2 regions of the Paenibacillus sp. FSL P2-0121 genome follow, and region 2 is predicted to be linked to the other one. Evidence: a T-box and tRNA genes for the amino acid it is inferred to sense, from the RefSeq annotation. Region 2 holds a T-box; the other holds one or more tRNA genes.
What was found. A T-box is a leader RNA that pairs with one kind of tRNA and senses whether it is charged. The one in region 2 lies ahead of trpS (tryptophan--tRNA ligase), so its partner is inferred to be a tRNA-Trp.

Region 1 (3,388 bases), 3.0 Mb from region 2:
GAAGTAGGTCCCAAGGGTTGGGCTGTTCGCCCATTAAAGCGGTACGCGAGCTGGGTTCAGAACGTCGTGAGACAGTTCGGTCCCTATCTGTCGTGGGCGCAGGAAATTTGAGAGGAGCTGTCCTTAGTACGAGAGGACCGGGATGGACGTACCGCTGGTGCACCAGTTGTTCCGCCAGGAGCATGGCTGGGTAGCTACGTACGGACGGGATAAGCGCTGAAAGCATCTAAGCGTGAAGCCCCCCTCAAGATGAGATTTCCCAATTAGTAAGACCCCTTGAAGACGACGAGGTAGATAGGTTGGAGGTGGAAGTGCAGTAATGCATGGAGCTGACCAATACTAATCGGTCGAGGGCTTATCCTATACGTAGAATGCAGATTCGTTTCGGATTCAGTTTTCAGGCATCAAGCCTGGTATGAATATTCCCTGATAGCTCAGTTGGTAGAGCACTCGACTGTTAATCGAGTTGTCACAGGTTCGAGTCCTGTTCGGGGAGCCATATGGAGAGGTGTCCGAGTTTGGCCGAAGGAGCACGATTGGAAATCGTGTAGGCGCCACAAGCGTCTCGAGGGTTCGAATCCCTCTCTCTCCGCCACAAATTTTTAATTAGTATGGCCCGTTGGTCAAGGGGTTAAGACACCTCCCTTTCACGGAGGTAACATGGGTTCGAATCCCATACGGGTCACCAAATTTTCACTTGATTTATCCTAGTGGACTTTGGTACAATAACAATTGTTGTTTATGGAGGCTTAGCTCAGCTGGGAGAGCATCTGCCTTACAAGCAGAGGGTCGGGGGTTCGATCCCCTCAGCCTCCACCATAACACTTTCTTACTGACGCGGGGTGGAGCAGCCCGGTAGCTCGTCGGGCTCATAACCCGAAGGCCGCAGGTTCAAATCCTGCCCCCGCAACCAATTAACTTAAGCAATTATATCTTTTGGAACCGTGGTGTAGTTGGCCTAACATGCCTGCCTGTCACGCAGGAGATCGCGGGTTCGAATCCCGTCGGTTCCGCCATTTTCATCATGGCTCGGTAGCTCAGTCGGTAGAGCAGAGGACTGAAAATCCTCGTGTCGGCGGTTCGATTCCGTCCCGAGCCACCATTTATCATCACAAAAGAATGAGTGCCATGCCGGTGTAGCTCAATTGGTAGAGCAACTGACTTGTAATCAGTAGGTTGGGGGTTCAAGTCCTCTCGCCGGCACCATCCTTGGAGGATTAGCGAAGTGGCCAAACGCATCAGACTGTAAATCTGCTCACGTGAGTGTTCGGTGGTTCGAATCCATCATCCTCCACCAGTTTTTAGGGGCATAGTTTAAAGGTAGAACAACGGTCTCCAAAACCGTTGGTGTGGGTTCAATTCCTGCTGCCCCTGCCAAGTTCTTTCTAAAGTTTAATATGGCGGCCGTGGCGAAGGGGTTAACGCACCGGATTGTGGTTCCGGCATTCGTGGGTTCGAGACCCATCGGCCGCCCCATTTACTTTAAAATGAATAATGGCAACAATATCAACTTAATATGGCGACTGTGGCGAAGGGGTTAACGCACCGGATTGTGGTTCCGGCATTCGTGGGTTCGAGACCCATCAGTCGCCCCATTTTACTTTAAAATGTTATTGGGGATTAGCCAAGCGGTAAGGCAACGGACTTTGACTCCGTCACTCATAGGTTCGAATCCTATATCCCCAGCCATTTTATGCGGACGTGGCTCAGCGGTAGAGCATCGCCTTGCCAAGGCGAGGGTCGCGGGTTCGATTCCCGTCGTCCGCTCCAAGTTTTCATGGCGCCATAGCCAAGTGGTAAGGCAAAGCTCTGCAAAAGCTTTATCCCCAGTTCAAATCTGGGTGGCGCCTCCATTTAGTTCATATGTGCCGGCGTGGCGGAATGGCAGACGCGCTCGACTCAAAATCGAGTGGGAAACCGTGGAGGTTCGAGTCCTCTCGCCGGTATCTTAAAAAGGTTTGTAAGAATGCTTTTATAAGCAATCTTACAAACCTTTTTCTTTATGTCCTTGGGTTTACAGCAGTAAGCCGTTGAATAGAGAGTTTCTCTATTTCAACGGCTTTTTTTAATCTGATTAGTGATTAACCTGATTGATTATTAATGCGGAATGCTCGCGGGGTAAGACCTATTTCTCGTTTGAACATATTGCAGAATTGGGCATCGTTCACAAAACCTGCAGCAGCAGATACTTCAGAGATTTGCATCTGAGTATGACGTAATAGAGATTTTGCATAATCCAGGCGTTTTAACAGCAAATACCGCAGGGGTGAAGACCCGAAACGTTCTTTAAATAGATGGCGAAAACGATCGTAACTATATCCGGACATTTCTGATAGTGTTTCGACGGACAATTTATGGCGATAATGCTCATTCATATAATTAAGGACATATTGTACTCGATCTTCTGTTGGGGATTGATATCCAGAGGCACTAAGAAGCCTCATAAGATGGACGGTAATCTCGCTCATTTGTAGGTTTAGAAGCTCAGAGAATCCGTCTTGCTTGCGTGTAAACTCTGCTTTCATTCGCAGCAGGATTTGAAGAACGGTCTGATCTTTATCATCTTCATATACGCCGAGCAGATTACTCATATTGGGGTGTTCTGAGTGGAAGCCTACAAATAATACATTTGCATCCTCACGGTGGTGCTCGTCATGTTTATGATTGGGTGGCACAAGCGCGAAAGAAGAGGAGCGAAAATGGTAACTTCGTGGGCCAACATTGGTTGTCCCTACCCCCTGTAAATAATAGACTAGTTCGTAGCATTCATGCTGGTGTGGAGGGATATAAGTATTTAGCTCATGTGTGGCACTTACAATATATAGAACACGATCCATGATGATCCTCCAATACTTATGTTTTAGCCGAATCGTACAAAACAATGACCGAAATCATATAATTATTTTTAATAATATTTGTTATGATCGTATCAATAAATCCGAAAGTTCGCAACCTGACTGGCCATCTCGTTCGGAAATAAAGCGGATTATTAATAATAATGGTATTTTTATTGCTATTTTTGAGCCTAAACGTTAAGTTTATTACTTTTAATGATACTTTATTTGGAAAAAAGAGAATTTCCATTTGAACCGTGAATTATACAATGGGTGAAGATGGGATTCTGCGGATTACTAACCAACTAAAATTAGGGGTGGAATAGAGTAATGAATAAAAAAGTTCTTTCTTTGTTGTTATTAATGGTGATGGTTCTGGTCACAGCATGTGGGAATAACACGTCCAATAATGGTTCTTCAACGAATACTGGATCCAAAGCGGACGAAGGCGGAGAAACAGGTGCAGGGGATAAACTCAAGGTTGTATTGCTGATTCCGGGGACACTTGGGGATAAATCATTTTTTGATTCCGCTAATAACGGCTTGCAAAAGGT
Region 2 (3,388 bases):
AAGTCAGGACAGAATGAACGCTAAACGTTATAAAAGCTTACATTACCGTGCTCCGGGAACGGATCTGCATGTAGAGCTTCCGGAAGGCCATTTATGGCGCGGGGGTGGCGGTGAGAATGATAAAGGCGTATATTTTGTAGCTAATATGCCAACGGAAGAGATTTATTCCATGCCCCATCGTACTGGCGTTAATGGCACAGTTAGAAGCACGCTCCCTCTTAATTTGAATGGACGGTTGGTTGAAGGACTTTCATTCACTTTTGAAAAAGGGAAAGTCGTAGCTTATGAAGCTGAATCCGGACGCGAACATTTAACCTCACTGCTGGCAACGGATGAAGGTGCATCTTATCTAGGAGAAGTAGCCTTAGTGCAGCATGATTCTCCAATCTCTCGCTTGAACCGCATTTTTTACAATACAGGGATTGATGAGAATGCCTCCTGCCATTTCGCGCTAGGAAGTGCTTATCCTGTAAATATTGAAGGCGGCACAAAGCTTACGAACGAAGAGCTTGTGGCTAGAGGAGCTAATGTCAGCTTAACTCATGTCGATTTTATGATCGGTTCAGCAGAGCTGGATATTGACGGAGAGCTGGCGGACGGCACGATTGAACCCGTATTCCGTAAAGGAAATTGGGTGTTGTAAGGAGAAGAAAAAAGCCGGATCTCTTCCAATGAGATTCCGGCTTTTTTTGAGTGCCTATACTGGTCATTTTTAGATTGAAAAATAGTTAAGACACATAGCCTCACGTATTTCGGCCATTGTTTCTTGAGCAATGCTGCGGGCATGCTGTGTTCCAGAGATTAAGATTTCCTGCACAAGCTTGGGCTTAGTAGCATAATAGGAACGACGCTCTCGCATCGGTTCTATAAGCTGATCTAGAGCTGTCGAAATCAACTGTTTGCAAGCAGAACAACCCATGGTACCCCGCTCACAGCCTTCACGAATTTCGGTTACCCCCGCTGAGCGAAAAGCACCATGATAAGCAAAAATAGGACAGATATCTGGATGTCCAGGATCATTTTTATGCACACGCGCTGGATCGGTTGTGGCTTTTCGTATCTTAAAGATAATCTCTTCCTTAGTGGAGTCCAGCTCGATGGCATTGCCAAGGCTTTTACTCATTTTAGCGTTGCCATCCGTACCCACAAGCCTCGGAGTCTCACTGATCAGCGCTCTGGGTTCCACCAGTATCGGGCTGTACAGCTCGTTGAATCTGCGGACGATTTTACGGGTTAATTCCAGATGAGGGAGTTGGTCTTCCCCTACAGGAATTATCGTTGCTTTACAAAATGTTATGTCAGCAGTCTGACTAACTGGATAACCAAGAAAACCGTAATACAATTCATCTAAGCTCGAATTTTTCGATTCGGCTTTAATCGTGGGATTATGCCGTAAAGAATTCACAGTAACAAACATAGAGAACAAGAGGGTCAGCTCTGCGATTTCAGGGATCATCGATTGAATAAATATAGTTGTTTTCTCCGGATTTATACCCGCAGATAAATAGTCCAGTGTGATCTCATGCAGATGTTGACCCAGCAGCTGTGGACGATCAAAATGGGTCGTTAGGGCTTGAATATCCGCTAAAAACACAAAAGTTTCATATTGCTCCTGAAGGGCTACTCGGGTCTGCAAGCTGCCGGCGTAATGGCCAAGGTGAAGCTTTCCAGTCACTCGATCTCCAGTTAAGACACGTTCGTTCATCATATAAATTCCTCCTGTTATTTAGCATTTGGTTACACTCGAGTCGCCACCACCAGCCATCATCCATGGCCATCACCTCCTTTAAATGACAAAAAAACCTCATCCAATAAGGACGAAGTTGTCGTGGTACCACCTTAAATGATCGTGTCACCTTACGATTCTTGGCTTTCGATCTTCTCTTACCTGTACGGAGAGGTTGAATTTATTCTCGATACAGGTCCCTTGATAACGGCGGGAACCCCGGTTTTCCCTACTGCATCCATTAGATAGTTCGGAAAAACAACTATAAAGGCCATTCGAGCATACGCTGGTCACCGGTTCGCACCTACCACCGGCTCTCTGAAGACCATGTTCGTCTGTCTACTTACCCTTTGTCATCGTTGTTCATGATATGTGAATTATTGTAATGCTGAACAGGGGTGTTGTCAATGAGTAGAAATCGTATGGTGATTGACGAGGTATCTAGGTTTATATGATCTAGCAAAGTATACCTTAAATGTATATAATCATCAGGAATTAAGTCCAATCTATCATTGTGGATTCACAATATACTACTCTATAACCTTGAAATGGAGTGATGATAAATGGCGACAATAATAAGTTATGGGTCACAGGCAAAAATCCCGTTAGATCCGTTTACTACTGCTATAACGGTTGCAGGGATTCCTGGAGCTGGAGCGGGTTTAGCTACAGCGCAAGTAAATATTAGTCCGGCTAATCCGGCTTCTTTCTCCAGTAGAGTCGAGTTAAATGGAAGTTTTAGTCTTACTGCACTTGCTAATAGCCAATTTCTTGTTATCATCCGACGAGCTGGAGTCGATATTTATAGATCCTTTTATCGTTTTACTACAATTACTGATATTCAATTAAGTGCTCAGTGGGTCGATGGTGCTTATATTGGAGTCCACAACTATGAATTGGTAATTCAGAATGATAGCAACTTGCCTATCAATCTATTTGGACCCATATCATTCACAGCAACTGCTATTGGAGGAGAGGGCGTAATTTAAGTTATGTCTCTGTGCGCCATTTAAGGGACGGGTGAATCAAAGCTTTGGACAGTTGAATCGATCTGATTCAGCTGTCCTTTTTTCGTGGGCATATAATTGAAGTACAACTCTCACAGCATAAATCTCCAACCATTTCCTTGATATAGCGGTTTATTTATTTAAGATGTTATCCTCTAAAACAGCGTATTTATCACCGTATTGCTTAATGATATGTTGTTCTCCCCAATTACATAATGCAGTCAAAATATCGCTTAAACTATCCCCATATTCACTAAGCTCGTATTCTACTTTTGGTGGAACCTGATTATAAACAATTCGGTTGATGATTCCGTCTGCCTCAAGCTCGCGTAGCTGCTGGGTTAACATTTTTTGAGTAATGCCGGGCATCAACTGTTTTAACTCGGAGGTGCGTTTTTTGCCATGAGTTAAATGACATAGAATTACGCATTTCCATTTCCCTCCGATGACCTCTAGTGTGGCTTCAACAGAAATATTGTATTTTTTCTTGACAGTTGTTGTAGATGTTGTTGTCATGATAACCTCCAAGGTATGGGTACTTTTTAGCACCTATGGCACTTTTGAGTGCGTACTATTAATTATGTCCAATTTAACTCATCATAACATTTTTCGTTCAATTTTTATAGAATGCTATAATTTAGAGAGCTTTGGGCGA

Region 1: it has a tRNA-Trp gene. The T-box ahead of trpS (tryptophan--tRNA ligase) is inferred to sense a tRNA for this amino acid. The anticodon was not compared.

The regions. Positions count from the first base shown of each region.
Region 1 covers NZ_CP150245.1:6,079,464-6,082,851, reverse strand. The annotation lists rRNA gene MKY54_RS26790 (23S ribosomal RNA) at 1-363, shown strand, start outside; tRNA gene MKY54_RS26785 (tRNA-Asn) at 424-499, shown strand; tRNA gene MKY54_RS26780 (tRNA-Ser) at 503-595, shown strand; tRNA gene MKY54_RS26775 (tRNA-Glu) at 614-688, shown strand; tRNA gene MKY54_RS26770 (tRNA-Val) at 744-819, shown strand; tRNA gene MKY54_RS26765 (tRNA-Met) at 837-913, shown strand; tRNA gene MKY54_RS26760 (tRNA-Asp) at 939-1,016, shown strand; tRNA gene MKY54_RS26755 (tRNA-Phe) at 1,027-1,102, shown strand; tRNA gene MKY54_RS26750 (tRNA-Thr) at 1,131-1,206, shown strand; tRNA gene MKY54_RS26745 (tRNA-Tyr) at 1,212-1,297, shown strand; tRNA gene MKY54_RS26740 (tRNA-Trp) at 1,304-1,377, shown strand; tRNA gene MKY54_RS26735 (tRNA-His) at 1,401-1,476, shown strand; tRNA gene MKY54_RS26730 (tRNA-His) at 1,520-1,595, shown strand; tRNA gene MKY54_RS26725 (tRNA-Gln) at 1,615-1,689, shown strand; tRNA gene MKY54_RS26720 (tRNA-Gly) at 1,696-1,770, shown strand; tRNA gene MKY54_RS26715 (tRNA-Cys) at 1,780-1,853, shown strand; tRNA gene MKY54_RS26710 (tRNA-Leu) at 1,868-1,946, shown strand; gene MKY54_RS26705 (AraC family transcriptional regulator) at 2,082-2,837, opposite strand; gene MKY54_RS26700 (BMP family ABC transporter substrate-binding protein) at 3,165-3,388, shown strand, end outside.
Region 2 covers NZ_CP150245.1:3,049,578-3,052,965, forward strand. The annotation lists gene MKY54_RS13425 (aminopeptidase) at 1-643, shown strand, start outside; gene trpS (tryptophan--tRNA ligase) at 713-1,708, opposite strand; T-box leader at 1,811-2,092, opposite strand; gene MKY54_RS13435 (hypothetical protein) at 2,290-2,715, shown strand; gene MKY54_RS13440 (winged helix-turn-helix transcriptional regulator) at 2,866-3,249, opposite strand.